One region of the Methylocystis sp. sgz306128 genome, then DNA from elsewhere that is predicted to be linked to it. Evidence: predicted binding sites of a transcription regulator. Region 1 holds the regulator's gene; the other holds the start of a gene.
The links. Region 1 encodes LexA, which represses DNA repair genes until DNA is damaged. Its sites were predicted from a motif close to TGTTCNNNNTGTGTTCNG; they were not measured.

Region 1 (7,292 bases):
CGGAATAACAGCGCCGGTCAGAGCTTTGATCAGGCTGGTTTTGCCAGCGCCGTTATCGCCGATCACGGCCAGCACCTCGCCCGGATACAAATCAAAATCCGAGTTGTTCAGTGCCACCACATGGCCGTAGCGCTTGGAAAGGCCACGCGCCATAAGAACAGGTTTGCGCTCACTCATTTCGTAGCCCTCCGCAACCATTGATCCAAAGCCACAGCAACAATAATCAGCACGCCAACCGTGAAGGACTTCCACAATTCGTCCTGCCCGGCGATAGAAAGACCGGTGCTGAACACGCCCACGATGAGGGCGCCGAGTACTGAACCCACAATGGAGCCGCGCCCGCCGAAGAGCGATGTGCCGCCGATCACCACAGCGGTGATGGAGTCGAGATTGGCTGTCGCGATTTCCTGCGGATTGACGCCGCCAACACGGCCGATGAGCACCCATGCGGCGAAGCCGCAAATCAGGCCAGCCACCACATAAACCGAGATCAGCAATTTCTTGGTCTGGATACCGGCAAGATTTGCTGAATCAATGTCGTCGCCGATGGCATGAACATGGCGACCCCATGACGTCCAGTTCAGCACATACCAGAGGAAAGCCGCCAGCAGGATCAGCGCGATACCGCCATAAGTAACCGTTGCGCCAAAGATACCGAATGTCTTGCCAAACCAGATCAGCGTCGGCGCCTGGCTTTCGACATCGGCGGCGCGAATGGACTCCGAGCCGGAATACCAGAGCTTGAGCGCGTCAAAGATGTTGAACGTTCCCAGCGTCACGATGAAGGGCGGCAATTCGACATAAGTGACCAGCAAGGCATTCACGAGCCCCATCACGCCGCCAGCGCCCATGGCAATGGCAATGGCAACGAGCGGAGGAACACCTGAATCAACCGCAAGGCGACCCATGATGATCGAACAGACGACGGTGATAGCCCCAACCGAAAGGTCGATGCCGGCCGTCAGGATGATGATGGTCTGCGCAAGCGCAATCATTCCCACAACAGTAACCTGCTGAAGGATAAGAGACAGAGTGGCCAGCCGGAAAAACCGGTCGCCGGCAATCAGCCCGAAAGCAAGAACACTCAGCACGAGCACGATGGCCGGAATAAGTGTCGGATTGGTGTGTAGGAAGCCGCGGAAAAAAGCCACCAATCCGCTCGGGCCCTGCTCGAACGACGCTACCTTGGCGTCGGCATCCTTGAGCACCTTTTCGTGCTCGGCCATTTTGGCCTGGGTCGAAGACGAGTCATTCATGGACACATGCCCTCCCGATCTACGCGTCGCAACATGTTGAAGAAAGGGCGACCCGAGGGCCGCCCAAAAGATCGCTCAATCGCGCCAGGTTATTAGCCCCAGCAGAGCTTAAGACCTTCAGCCGAGGTCTTGGACGGAATGCCTGCAACCGGATGATCGGTAATCAGTTCGACGCCGGTGTTGAAGAAGCTCAGGCCGGGGGTCGGCTCGGGCTTCTTGCCGGTCTTGGCGAATTCGGCAATAGCCTCGACACCCTTCGACGCCATCAGCAGCGGGAACTGCATGGAGGTCGCGCCGATGATGCCATCCTTGACGTCCTTGACGCCAGGGCAGCCACCGTCAACCGACACGATGGTGATGCCGTCCTTTTCCTTGCCCATCTTCTTGATGGCCTGATAGGCGCCTTCGGCAGCCGGCTCGTTGATCGTGTAGATCAGGTTCATGCCGGGTTCCTTGGCGAACAGGTTTTCAGCCGCCTTCAGACCGCCTTCCGGATTGGCTTCCGAAGACTGGTGGCCAATGACGCGGGGGTCCTTCTCGGAGCCGAGAACCTTGAGGTTCGGCACTTCGATGCCAAAACCGGTGAGGAAGCCAGTGTCGCGCTGCACGTCAACGGAAATATTGTCCTTGTTGATGTCGAGCATGCCGATCTTGGCGGATGCGGCCTTGTCGCCCAGCGTTGCCTTGGCCCAGGAACCGATAAGCGTGCCAGCCTTGAAATTGTCGGTTGCGAAAGTCGCGTCCGAGGCGTCCTTGTCGCCGATGGGCGTGTCGAGAGCAATGACCAGAATGCCGGCAGCACGGGCCTTCTTCAGGGCCGGGATGACCGAGTCATTGCTTGCGGTGATCAGAATGCCCTTGGCGCCAGCGGCGATGAGGTCTTCGATAGCCTTGATCTGCGGGCCGGCATCACCGTCCTTCACGCCAGCGTAGGACTGGAGATGGAGACCCATTTCCTTGGCCTTGGCTTCAGCGCCCTGCTTCATCTTCACGAAGAAAGGATTGGTGTTGTTCTTGGTGATGAGACCGACGAGGGTATCGGCTGCCGAAGCCGAGCCAGCGCCGAAAACGGCGAGGGACAAGACAGCCGCAGCTGTGGCGGACAAAATGTTGAATTTTTTAGACACGAGTTCTCTCCCAGTAAGTTTTTATCAGAAATGGCCGGTTCAACCATCATCCGACGCTCCTAATGCCTCAGGCTTGGGCGCATCGAGAAGTCAACACCCAATCAGCACCGATTGCAATGGCAGGAAACACCAAGTTTTTACGTCTGTCAATTAATAAATCAATCGGATTTAATAATTGACAGCTTGATCATATCGACCGATTGTGTAACCGGGAGAAGCCCGCAATAAGGGTCCGTCATAATGGCAAGCGACAAATACCTCAGTTCAGCAAACGGCAGGACAAAACAGGCCTCGGCTACGCCGAGCAAAGACGTTCTGACCGCGGAAGGCAGCCGCGGCACCAATCAAACCGGCGTGCGCCTGTATAACGAACGTCTTATCCTGACCCTGATCCGCCGCAACGGTTCACTCTCAAAAATCGACATAACGCATATGACCGGCCTTTCGGCGCAAACCGTTTCCGGCATAGTCAATAATCTGGAGAGCAACGGCCTTTTGTTGCGTGAAGCGCCGCAGCGCGGCCGCGTCGGCCAGCCGACTGTGCCGTTCCGTCTCAAGCCCGAAGGCGCGTTCTCGCTCGGCCTCAAGGTAGGCCGCCGCACTTCCGATTTCGTCGTGATCAATTTCGTCGGCGATGTCCTGCTGCGCAAAAGGCTGACCTACAAATTCCCCCTGCCCTCCGATGTGCTGGAATTCGTGCGCGCGAATCTCGCCGAACTCGACGAGACCATGACAGCCGCGCAGATCGAGCGCATAGCGGGGCTTGGGATCGCGGCGCCGTTCGAATTATGGAACTGGGAGACGGAGGTTGCCGCCCCGCGCGATATTCTCGACCGTTGGCGCAATTTCGACATTGCAAAAGAAGTCGCCGCATTCTGCAAGTGGCCCGTAAGCCATTGCAATGATGCCACGGCCGCCTGCGCCGCGGAACTCACGTTCGGACGCGGCTGGACCTACCATTCCTACGTTTATTTTTTCATCGGTTCGTTCATCGGCGGCGGCATCGTGCTCGACGGCAATCTCTATCAGGGACGAACCGGCTATGCGGGCGCCATAGGACCGATGCCGATCGCCGTTAAAACCGAAAGCGGCTGGGAAAACCAGCAGATCATCCGTCACGCCTCGACCTATGTTCTCGAAAACCGATTGCGCGAGGCGGGCATTGATCCCTCCCCCGTGTGGATGACGCCGGAAAACTGGGAAAGCTTTGGCGACGTGCTGGAAGATTGGATGAAGGACACATCCCGGGCTCTCGCCCATGCCATCGTCTCCGCCGTCGCGATCATAGATTTCGACGCCGCTGTCATCGATGGGGCTGTGCCTGCATGGGTGCGCCAGCGCATCCTTGCCCTGACCAATGAGAACATCAAAAGTTTCGACTTGCAGGGTACGGCGCCATTTTTGGTCGTGGAAGGGACTGTCGGTGTTCAGGCCCGTGCAATCGGCGGCGCTTCTCTGCCGTTTCTGGAGAATTTCACGCGCGATCGTTCTGTTCTGTTCAAGCTGAGCGAATCCTGAAATATTTGCATTAATATTTCGATGCTTTTCTACCCGCACTTGCAGAACACAAAATGAACCTTTATGATATGTTCACGGTTTGATTTGGTTCTGTACCAGACAATGTTAAGCGGGTCGGTTAAATGCTCACAAAAAAACAAAGCGATCTTTTGCGATTTATTCATGAACGGCTGAAGGAAACGGGTGTACCGCCTTCCTTCGAGGAAATGAAGGAAGCGCTGGATCTGCGCTCCAAATCAGGCATCCACAGGCTGATCATGGCTCTGGAAGAGCGCGGATTCATCCGAAGGTTGCCCAACCGCGCCCGGGCGCTGGAAATCCTGCGTCTGCCAGAGTCGTCCATGCCTGCTTCGGCGCGCGGGCAGAAATTCTCTCCGAGCGTTATCGAGGGTAATCTTGGCAAGGTTCGCCAGACTCCGGTCCAGAGCCAGCCGGATGATGTACAGCAGACGATTGCCGTTCCCGTCATGGGCCGTATCGCGGCAGGTACGCCGATATCGGCGATTCAGTCGCGCATGGCGACCATTTCAGTGCCGCCGGAAATATTGGGCAAGGGCGAATTCTTCGCGCTGGAGGTTCGCGGCGATTCGATGATCGATGCGGGCATTCTTGACGGCGACACGGTGTTGATCCGGCGGCAGGACAGCGCCGATACGGGCGACATCATCGTCGCGCTGATCGATGACGAAGAAGCCACTCTGAAGCGGTTGCGCAAACGCGGTGCCTCGATCGCGCTGGAAGCCGCCAATCCGGCTTATGAAACACGGATCTTCTCGCAGGACCGCGTGAATATTCAGGGCAAGCTGATCAGTCTGATGCGGCGGTACTGAGGCGCGTGTTCGCACTGAACTGGCATGCCGACGGCATCACCGGGCCGTTGGCTATGGCGAGAGCTCAATGGCTGAATCGTCAGAAGCCGGATCAGCCAAAGACAAAGCATCTTCCGGCTTTACGGCTTCGCTGGTCTGGTCATTGGCTTCGACTGCAGGCGCTGGAACATGCGGCTTCGTTGATGCGCGTATTTTCGGCAGCCAGGGCCTGTCCGTTGTTATCCCCCGCTCAGAAGCAACAAGCTGCAACCCCGGCAGCGAGAGGGTAGCTGCTCCGGACATGGCCAGGCGGTTGCGGTCAAATATCTGGCTGGCGGCGCAATCGGGTGGCGCAACAAGCGGCGATACGATCAGGGCGGCACGCTGGCAGTCTTCCGCGAACGCCTCAGCCCGGTAAACAATTGAAACAAACTTGTCATTCCCCATCGGCATGACACAGCCAAGCTCATCGCAGGACTGGCTCGAACTCATCGCGTCGGAGGCCGCGCGTCCGTCGGCATCCGCCGTGAGCCACTGGTTCGCGGCAAATTCGCTGACATGCCGCCCGGCAATCGTAAGCCGTCCGTCGGCCTGCCGCACAGCAATAAAATCGCCGGAGGGCGGCACAATGATGTCAAACGGCGCACCCATAACCGCGCCGCACAGGCCAGCGATAGCGCATGGCAATGCGAGCAGCCGAAGAGCCCAGGTTCGCCATATCACCATGTTCAGGATCGCCAGTGTCAGAAAAGGCAGCGCCCATCCGGCGAAGGCGTGAACATGAAGGGAAGCGCCGGGCAAGGACGCAATGACACGCGCCATAGCCAGAACGAGCCTGATGCCAAGGCCGAGATAGGTCCAGACCAGCCCGTCCAGACCCAGAGGATAAAGCAAAGTGCCGATCAGCGCGGCTGGCACCGCAAAAAATTCGATGATCGCCATGGTCAGCGGATTACCGATCGCAACATAGGGGCTCAGTTCGTGAAAATCCGCAGCCATGAACGAGGCCGTTGCCGATGTCGCGCAGACCGTGGCCAGAAGAAGATACAACACTTTCCTGAAACTGCGCTGGAACACTCCAATAAAACCAACTGCGCGCGGATTGCCTTGCGTGACAAGACCGTTCTGAACATTATCGATCAGCGAAGCCGTCCGGGTTTGACGCTGCTCATGCACCGCAACAAGAGCCGCCACTGCGGCAAAAGAAAGCTGGAAGCTCGCTCCTGTCAGCACTTCGGGCTCTAAAGCAATCACAACCAGCACGGCAAGCGCGAGATTTCGCATCGTCAGCGCCGACCTGTTACACAAAATGGCGCAAAGCATGATGATCGTCATCAGCAGCGCGCGCTCCGTGCCAACGCGTGAGCCGGTACCGAGATCATAGAACGCAGAGGCGATGATTGCGATGATTGCCGCCAGCTTTTTGATGGGAAGATGCAACGCCATATATTCGGATTGCGCCAGCAGGCGGCGGGAAAGCCAGAATATTATGCCCGCGACAAGCGTCATCTGAATGCCGGAAATGGTGATGATGTGGAATATGCCCGCCTGCCGGATAAGCTCAAGCGAATCGGCGTTGAGCAGCATTCGCTTGCCCGTCACCATAGCGGCCGCAATCGCGCCCTCCTGCCCGCCGATGCTGGCGCTTACGCGTTCCGCCAGCCGGTCACGGATGTGATCGATTCCGGTCCAAAACCAATCGCGCCAACCAAGCTGGCCGCGTTCAGCGATACGGGTTACAGGTCCCAGGGCAGAACCAACAGCGCCGAGGCCGGAAAAATAAGCATCGCGTGCAAAACTATAGCCGCCGGGTATGCTCGGTTGCGAAGGCGGCAGGATCCGCGCACGCACACGCACATGATCACCCGCAGCAAAATCTGCCGGGCCGCGCGTGGACAAGCGAATGCGCAGCGGATGCCCCGAATAATCCATCACTTTCCCATCGCTGCCCACGGCAAGGCCCACCCGCAAGACAAAGCGCGCTCCATCCGCGCGCCTGTCGAATGTTTCGACCATGCCTTCGACATCCATGATCCGGATATGATCGATGACGGGGGCGGCCACACGCGCCGTGCGCCATCCCGCACTGAAAAAGCCTGCCCAGAGCGCAAATGCCATCATGAATACGGCGAATAACGCCCGCTTCCTGCGCGCCAGATAGGCGCCGCCCGCTGCAAGCAGGCACAGCGCGAACACGAACACCAGCGATGGCTCCTGTTCGGCCGAAAGATAGAGCAGGACACCGGCGCCCGCCGCAACTGGAAGCCAGAGGAAAAGCCGCCGTTCGGCGCATTCGACAGCCCAAGCGGCCTGATATGTCTCCAGCAGACGACGCATTCTGGCCGCAAGCGCCAATCCGATGCTATATCGGGCGCGGTAGCCGCTCAACAAAGCACTCTGCGTCCGATTGCCGTGGCTCACGATGGCGATCACCTCTTTACTTAGCCAAATGTCATGTTAACACCATGCCCGAACCTATTTAGCAACAGCAGGCTGGCGCGCTCGCGGCGTTCAGTCTCCATTCTGCCAATTGGAACTTTCAATGTCACGTCCCGTGGTCACTCGCTTCGCTCCCTCGCCGA
Region 2 (7,292 bases), on a different contig from region 1:
GACGTCGCGGGGGTGATAGGCGCGCGGAATTTGTGGGCGAAGAATTTCGTCGGCGCGCGCCAGCGCCATGGTGGGCTGATGGGTTTGCGACAGGCGGGCCATTTCGGCGCTGCGGTCAAAGACCTTTGCCGCCATGAGGTGAACCACGTTTTCAGGGCTTTTCTGCACATGGCCCTGTACAAGCAACAGACGGGCGCTCATCACCTCACGCCGGTATTTTTCGAAGAGCCGCGCCCAGAGTATAATGTTGGTGATGCCGGTTTCGTCTTCCAGAGTGATGAAAATGGCATTGCCCTTGCCGGGGCGCTGGCGCACCAGCACGATTCCGGCTGTCCTGACCCACAGGCCGTCCTGAGCGTCCGCGGTCTGCTGGCAGGTGAAAATATTTTCCTTGCTGAAAATGGGCCGCAACAGACCCATGGGATGTCCTTTGAGAGACAGCCGGAGGGTCTGATAATCCGCCACGACATGCTCGTTGAGGGGCATGGGCGGCAGATCGGCGGCGGGGTCCTCGCCCAGTTCCGGTGCCTCGGCGGCAGCAAAAAGGGGCAGGGCGCGATCATCCGGCAGGCGCCGGGCCGCCCAGAGTGCCGCGCGCCGCTCCAGCCCCAGCGAGCGCAGCGCATCGGCATCGGCCAGAAGTTTCATGGCGCTGACCGGCAGATCGGCCCGGCGCATGAGTTCCTCGATCGTGCTGTAGCCATTGCGCCGCTGCAGAGCGATGGCCTCGGCCCAGCTCTGCCGGAAGCCATCCACCTGCCGCAGGCCGAGACGCAGGGCGTGCGCACCGTTTTGCCCATGTTCGAGGCTGTTGTCCCAGCCGCTGTGATTGACATCGGCCGGCCGCACAATAACGCCATGAGCCTGCGCGTCGCGAATGATCTGGGCCGGGGCATAAAAGCCCATCGGCTGCGAATTCAGCAGTGCACAGGCGAAAACTGCCGGATGGTGGCATTTGATCCATGAGGAAATGTAGACGAGCTTGGCAAAGGAAGCGGCATGGCTTTCGGGAAAGCCATAGGAGCCAAACCCCTTGATCTGCTCGAAGCAACGCCGGGCAAAGTCTGGCGCATAGCCGCGTTCCACCATGCGCCCGACCATTTTTGTCTCGAATGTGCTGATGGTGCCGACATGGCGGAAGGTCGCCATGGCCCGGCGCAGGCCATTGGCCTCGGCATCGGTGAATTTTGCCGCGACCATGGCAAGGCGCATGGCTTGTTCCTGAAAGAGCGGAACGCCTTTCGTCTTGTTGAGCACATGGAAAAGCTCGTCCGCATCGCCCTCCCAAGGGTGCGGTGCCGGATAGGTCACATCCTCAAGGCCGCTGCGCCGCTTGAGATAGGGATGCACCATGTCACCCTGAATGGGGCCGGGGCGCACAATGGCCACCTGAATGACAAGGTCATAGAATTCGCGCGGTTTCAGCCGCGGCAGCATGTTGATCTGCGCGCGGCTTTCCACCTGAAAGACACCGATGGAATCGCCCTTGCACAGCATGTCGTAGACGGCGGGGTCTTCCGTGGGGATGTCTGCAAGGCCATAATCGAGCCCGTCATGCCGGTGCAGGAGGTCAAGGCTCTTGCGGATGCAGGTGAGCATGCCGAGCGCCAGCACATCCACCTTCATCAGGCCGAGCGTGTCGATGTCGTCCTTGTCCCACTCGATGAAAGTGCGTCCCGCCATGGCGGCATTGCCGACAGGCACCAGTTCGTCGAGGCGTTCGCGCGCCAGAACAAAGCCGCCGACATGCTGGGACAGGTGCCTCGGAAAGCCAAGAATACGGCGCGCCAGATTCACGACCTGCCCGATGAGCGGGTTGTCGGGGTCAAGGCCGGTCTGGGCAATATGCCGGTTCTGAATTTTCCGGCCCCAGCTGCCCCATTGTGTGCCGGCAAGGCGTGCAACCACGTCCTCGCTCAGGCCCATGGCCTTGCCGACATCGCGCATGGCGCTGCGCGGGCGATAGCAGATGACGGCAGCGGCGATGCCTGCCCGGTGACGGCCATATTTTTCATAGATATGCTGGATGACTTCCTCGCGGCGCTCATGCTCGAAATCGACATCGATATCCGGCGGCTCCCGCCGTTCAGTCGAGATGAAGCGGGCAAAGAGCACGTCGTGCTCAGCCGGATCGACGGCGGTAATGCCCAGTATATAGCAGATGGCCGAATTGGCGGCCGAGCCGCGTCCCTGACACAGGATGCCGCGGCTTTCGGCAAAACGCACGATCTCGTAGATGGTGAGGAAATAGCGCGCATAATCAAGCTGGGCGATGAGGGCGAGTTCATTGTCAATCAGTCTCTGCACTTTTTCCGGTACGCCTGAGGGATAGCGCATGGGCGCGCAGCGGCGGGTGAGTTCGGCAAGCCAGGACTGCGGTTCCCAGCCCGGCGGGACAATCTCGTCGGGATATTCATACCGCAGGTCATCCAGCCGGAAATCAATCCGCGCCAGCACATGAGCGCTCTCGGCCACGGCGTCCGGCACATCGCGGAAAAGGCGGAGCATTTCAGCGGCGGGCTTGAGATGGCGCTCGCCATTGGCCTCAAGACGGCGGCCAGCGCCGGCGATGGTCACGCCCTCGCGGATGCAGGTGAGCACATCCTGTACGTCGCGCTGTTCCGGCGTGGCGTAAAGCACGTCGTTGACGGCCAGAAGCGGCAGGCGGAAACGATCCGCCAAGGCCTTGAGCGCGGCAAGGCGGCGGCGGTCATGGCCGCGCCGGTGCATGGCGGCGGCCAGCCAGAGCGCGCCGCGCGCGGGCTCGTGCAGGCGCTCCAGACAAGCAGCCGCCTTTTCGGGACTGGCCGGAGGAATGACGATAAGCAGGAGGTTGCTGACATCGGATAAAAGATCGTCGAGGTACAGCAGACACTCGCCTTTGCCGGCACGACCCTTTCCAATGCTCAAAAGACGGCACAGCCGCGCCCAGCCAGGCCGGTTCTGCGGATAGGCGACGATATCCGGCATGTCTTCGGCAAACACGAGACGTGTGCCGACGGCCAGCCGGAAGTTGCGGGCCTTTTCCGAGTGGTCGGCGTTTTCCTGTAAGGCTTTGAGCGCGCTATGGGCGCGCACCACACCCGCCAGCGAATTGATGTCGGCAAGGCCAAGCCCCTCATGCCCCAGCGCCAGCGCCGTCTCGACCAGATCCTGCGGATGGGAGGCACCTCTCAGAAACGAATAATTGCTCAGCGCCGCGAGTTCGCAATAGGCGGTCATGCAAAGAGCCCGTGCAGGAACCAGCGCGGTTCCTGCTGTTCGCCGAAAAGTCCATTGCGGAAAACCCAGAAACGCGCGCCTTTTGCATCTTCGATGCGGTAATAATCGCGCGTGGGCATGTCCGCTCCTTCATGCCACCATTCGGGCGCTATACGCTCCGGCCCCTCCGATCTGGTGATTTCATGAACCATGCGCCGCCAGCGCATACGTATGGGCGGTCCATCCGGCACTTCGGCAATAGCCTCGATCGGCTGGGGCGGATCGAAAACATGCAGGGGGCGGCGGGGCGGGCCATCCGGCTCGATCAAGGTCCAGGATGATGCACCGGACGGGCCGGGCGCAGTTTCGGCAACGCTGACCTTGCGATATTGCCGGTCTGGATGATGACTGTCCTGCGCGACAAAGCGGGTGACATTATCCCGGCCAAAACGTTGAACAAGCCTATCAATAAGATCGTTTAAATTATCGTATTCATTTTCCTTTTTATCAAATGTGACTTGTGTCTGATTGAAAGGCTCGCAAACCGGCACACTCAGTCTCACGGCATCGAAGCCAAAGCCGGGGTCGATCGGATCGGCGAGAATTTCGAGCTTTTCCCGATAAAGCCGCAAAAGGCTGTCCGGGTCGCGCGAGGGGCGGCCTGTCTCAAGCACAAGGTGGCGTACCGCGCCATCCGAGCGGAAGAACTGCAGTTCGAACCGGCGTCCGCCTTGCCCGCGCCGCTCCAGCGCCCGCGCCATCTCGTCAAGCAGGCGCTTCAGGCTGGCGGACAGAGCCAGATTATCCAGCAGGGGCTCCGGGAAATGCTGCTCGACCATGCATTCAGGCAGGGGACGCAGGGGTGTGATGCGTGCTTCCTCCTGACCAAAGATACGGCGCAGGCGCGCGGTGAAATTCTCGCCGAAACGGGAGGCCAGCGCCGGAAAGGGACGGGCGATGAGCTCGCCTATGCTGCTCAGGCCAGCGCGCCGCAGCGCAAGATGTGTCTGCGCCCCGGCCTCAAGCGCGTCCACCGGCAGACCGGATAAGAGGCTTGTTTCATCCACATCTGCGATTTCAACCTGGCTGAACCGTGCAAAAATCCGGGCTGCACCGGGCGAACTGGCGATACTTGCCCGTATATGAAAGCCCAGATGACGGAATTTGTTGCAGATCAACTGGCGCATGGCGTTTTCCCCGCCGAAGAGATGCGCGCAGCCGGTTATATCCAGCATCAGTCCATAGGGCTGGTCAAAGGCCACAAGGGGGGTGAAGCGCTCGCAAAAATCCGCCAGCTTGCGCAAGAGGGATTGATCGGCATGTTCATCGGCTTCGACAACTGTCAGTTCCGGGCAGCGGGCTCTTGCATCGGCAAGGGAGAGACCGGCGGAAAGCCCGAGTTGCACGGCCTGCCTGTTGCAGGCAAACAGGCGCATGGCACCCTGCTGTTTCTGCACGAGGGCAAGGGGCGCCTCATCCTGCGCGGGCAAGTGCGTCTTGCGCGTCAGGCGCTGGTGGCGGTCTGTTGGCAGAAACGGAAACCACAGGGCGAGATAGCGGCGCTGATTTGCCAAATCCCCTGTTTTGGAAAGATCGAGCATTGCGGTTCCACTCCACATGATAGTCTTGCAGCGTTATGCCCTGACGATGGCGCAGCAGCTGCAGGCACAGGGCAGGATTTCCCGGCGCATTGGCCGGCAAGGGCGACGAGGGCAGGGCGCTGATGCGCCAGCGCGTGCGCGCGGCATTGGCATTGGGTGTTCTGGCAAGCCGCAGAACCAGAATGGTTGTCCCGCTTTGCTCCGCCGCAAGCGCAAGGCGGCGGCTTGAGGTGAGGTCCACGCCATTTTGTTCACCCCAAGGCTCGATGATGATGCAGCCCAATGCGCCGCAGCGTGCGGCATCCGCGCCAGCTTTCAGCAGGCTGTGAAAATCCTTGACGCGCACCATGATGATCTGGCCGGGATCAATGCCGAATTCAGCCAGTCCTGAGGGATGGATCTTGCCGGTTTCCGTATCCAGAAAACTCTGCCTGATCCATAGAAGCGGCTTGTTGCCCGCCATCCGGCGGGCAAGGGCTATTGTGAACCCCGTTGCCGCAGGCAAATCCTGCCATTGGCCTGCATAAATTTCATGCAGGCACGAATGCGCAAGTCCGCCATGCAGATCCTGATCCAGTTCTGCAAGACCAAGAGCGATCGATTCATGATTTCGGCGGCTGTTCATCATATTCGTCAGTGACAGGCCCGGCCGTGAAAGAGCCGGGGCTGTCTGTTATGTGCTTAGTTTAAAAATGTTCACTATTTGTTCTATTATCGGGTATTTTTTGAATGGGTCAAGCCCTGTTCTCTTTTTGTGGATTGAAGTGCGTGCTGCTGCGGCCCTCAGGGCATATGTGACGCCCGCGCCCGGGCATCACATATGACAGAAGCACGAAAAGCGTCGCAGGCTTTCGTGCTTCGGGTAAAGATCAGGATCAGATTGATCGCTGATTAATGACCAATAGCATCCTTGAGCGCCTTTGCAGCGCGGAATTTGACCTGCTTGGAAGCGGCAATAGCCATAGGCTCGCCCGTGCGCGGATTACGTCCGGTTCTTGCAGGCTTGGCCTGAACAGCAAATGTGCCAAGACCAGCGATCACGATATCCTGACCTGATTTCAATTCACTGGCAAAAATATCGATGAGGGCTCCAAGGCTTGCCCCGGCATCCTTTTTGGATACGTCCAGTTTGGCAGCCAGTGCATCGATCAATTCGCTTTTGTTCATGGATATCTCCTCATGTTTGGCACATCCCGGCCAGTCTGGCCGGGCTTCCGCGCGCGAGCATAGAACATTCTGCGCAAACACTCCATCATTCAAAATCAAGGTTGTGCAAACGATCAGGCGTTATATTCTGAGAAATATAACGCTAGGCGCCTATACCAGGAATTCAGCATGATCAGACTTATATCCACAATGATCGGAGCGATCCTGCTCATGGCTGTTCCGACAACGATTGTCAGGGCCGACCAGCCCGTGATCATATTTGCCGCAGCGAGCCTCAAGACCGCGCTCGATCAATCTGTTCTCGAATTTCAAAAGACAAATCAGATTGATATAAAGGTCAGTTATGGCGGTTCATCAACATTGTCCCGGCAGATCGTGCAGGGCGCGCCGGCCGATATATTCATTTCGGCTGATGAACAATCCATGGATGAGGCGGCAAAGGCAACTGCGATCAAACCGGAAAGCCGTTTTGATTTTCTGCGCAACCGTCTTGTCGTCATTGCGCCGCAATCAGGCGCGGTGACCCGGGTTGATCTGACACCAGCCGCATTCTCGCTGATTCTCGGCCCTGCTGGCCGGCTGGCTACAGGTGAGGTGCATTCGGTTCCCGTGGGGCGTTATGCGAAGGAGGCGCTCGAGCATCTCGGGCTCTGGGCCGGAATTGAACCGCGTCTGGCGATGACGGACAACGTTCGCGCCGCGCTGGCATTTGTCGCTCAGGCCGAGGCGCCGCTCGGCATCGTCTATGCCACGGATGCTATTGCCGAGCCGAAGGTCAGGGTTGTCGCCGCATTTCCTGAAACCTCGCATGCGCCGATACTCTATCCCGCCGCCATCACGAGCAGATCCACGAATGACAAGGTCAATATGTTCCTGCATTTCCTGCAATCGCAGGAGGGGCGCCGCATTTTCGAGACACAGGGTTTTGAAATGGTTCAGCACTGAACCTGCGCCTGAGGAGAGGCATTCATGACCCGCATTACATTGAGGCTTGATTTTGACGGGCACAACCGTCTGGGGCCGGGCAAGATCGCCCTGCTCGAAGCCATCGGCAGAACGGGTTCCATAGCCGCGGCAGGGCGGGAACTGGGCATGGCCTATCGCCGCGCCTGGCTGCTCGCGGACGACATCAACAGGATGTTTGCATCTGTGTCCGTTTCGGCCCAGGGTGGCGGCCGCAACGGTGGCGGGACCGTGCTGACGCCGTTTGGAATAAATCTCGTCACTCTTTACCGCAGGGCCGAGCGCAAGGCAGCCTCCTGCGCCGCCGAGGAAATTGCCGCGCTGGAAGCGGCGCTTGCGCCGCAATCCAGCCAGCCTGCC

Region 2: AC0N03_RS08350 (ImuA family protein) is a predicted target of LexA. The motif match lies at 5,496-5,513, and genes of this name have one in related genera.

What each region holds. Positions count from the first base shown of each region.
Region 1 covers NZ_JBVYWO010000011.1:66,476-73,767, reverse strand. The annotation lists gene AC0N03_RS14500 (ATP-binding cassette domain-containing protein) at 1-177, opposite strand, end outside; gene AC0N03_RS14495 (ABC transporter permease) at 174-1,256, opposite strand; gene AC0N03_RS14490 (substrate-binding domain-containing protein) at 1,349-2,362, opposite strand; gene AC0N03_RS14485 (ROK family transcriptional regulator) at 2,624-3,901, shown strand; gene lexA (transcriptional repressor LexA) at 4,024-4,731, shown strand; gene AC0N03_RS14475 (ComEC/Rec2 family competence protein) at 4,783-7,131, opposite strand; gene gltX (glutamate--tRNA ligase) at 7,253-7,292, shown strand, end outside.
Region 2 covers NZ_JBVYWO010000004.1:127,120-134,411, forward strand. The annotation lists gene AC0N03_RS08340 (error-prone DNA polymerase) at 1-3,222, opposite strand, end outside; gene AC0N03_RS08345 (Y-family DNA polymerase) at 3,219-4,775, opposite strand; gene AC0N03_RS08350 (ImuA family protein) at 4,675-5,427, opposite strand; gene AC0N03_RS08355 (HU family DNA-binding protein) at 5,694-5,969, opposite strand; gene modA (molybdate ABC transporter substrate-binding protein) at 6,138-6,914, shown strand; gene AC0N03_RS08365 (winged helix-turn-helix domain-containing protein) at 6,939-7,292, shown strand, end outside.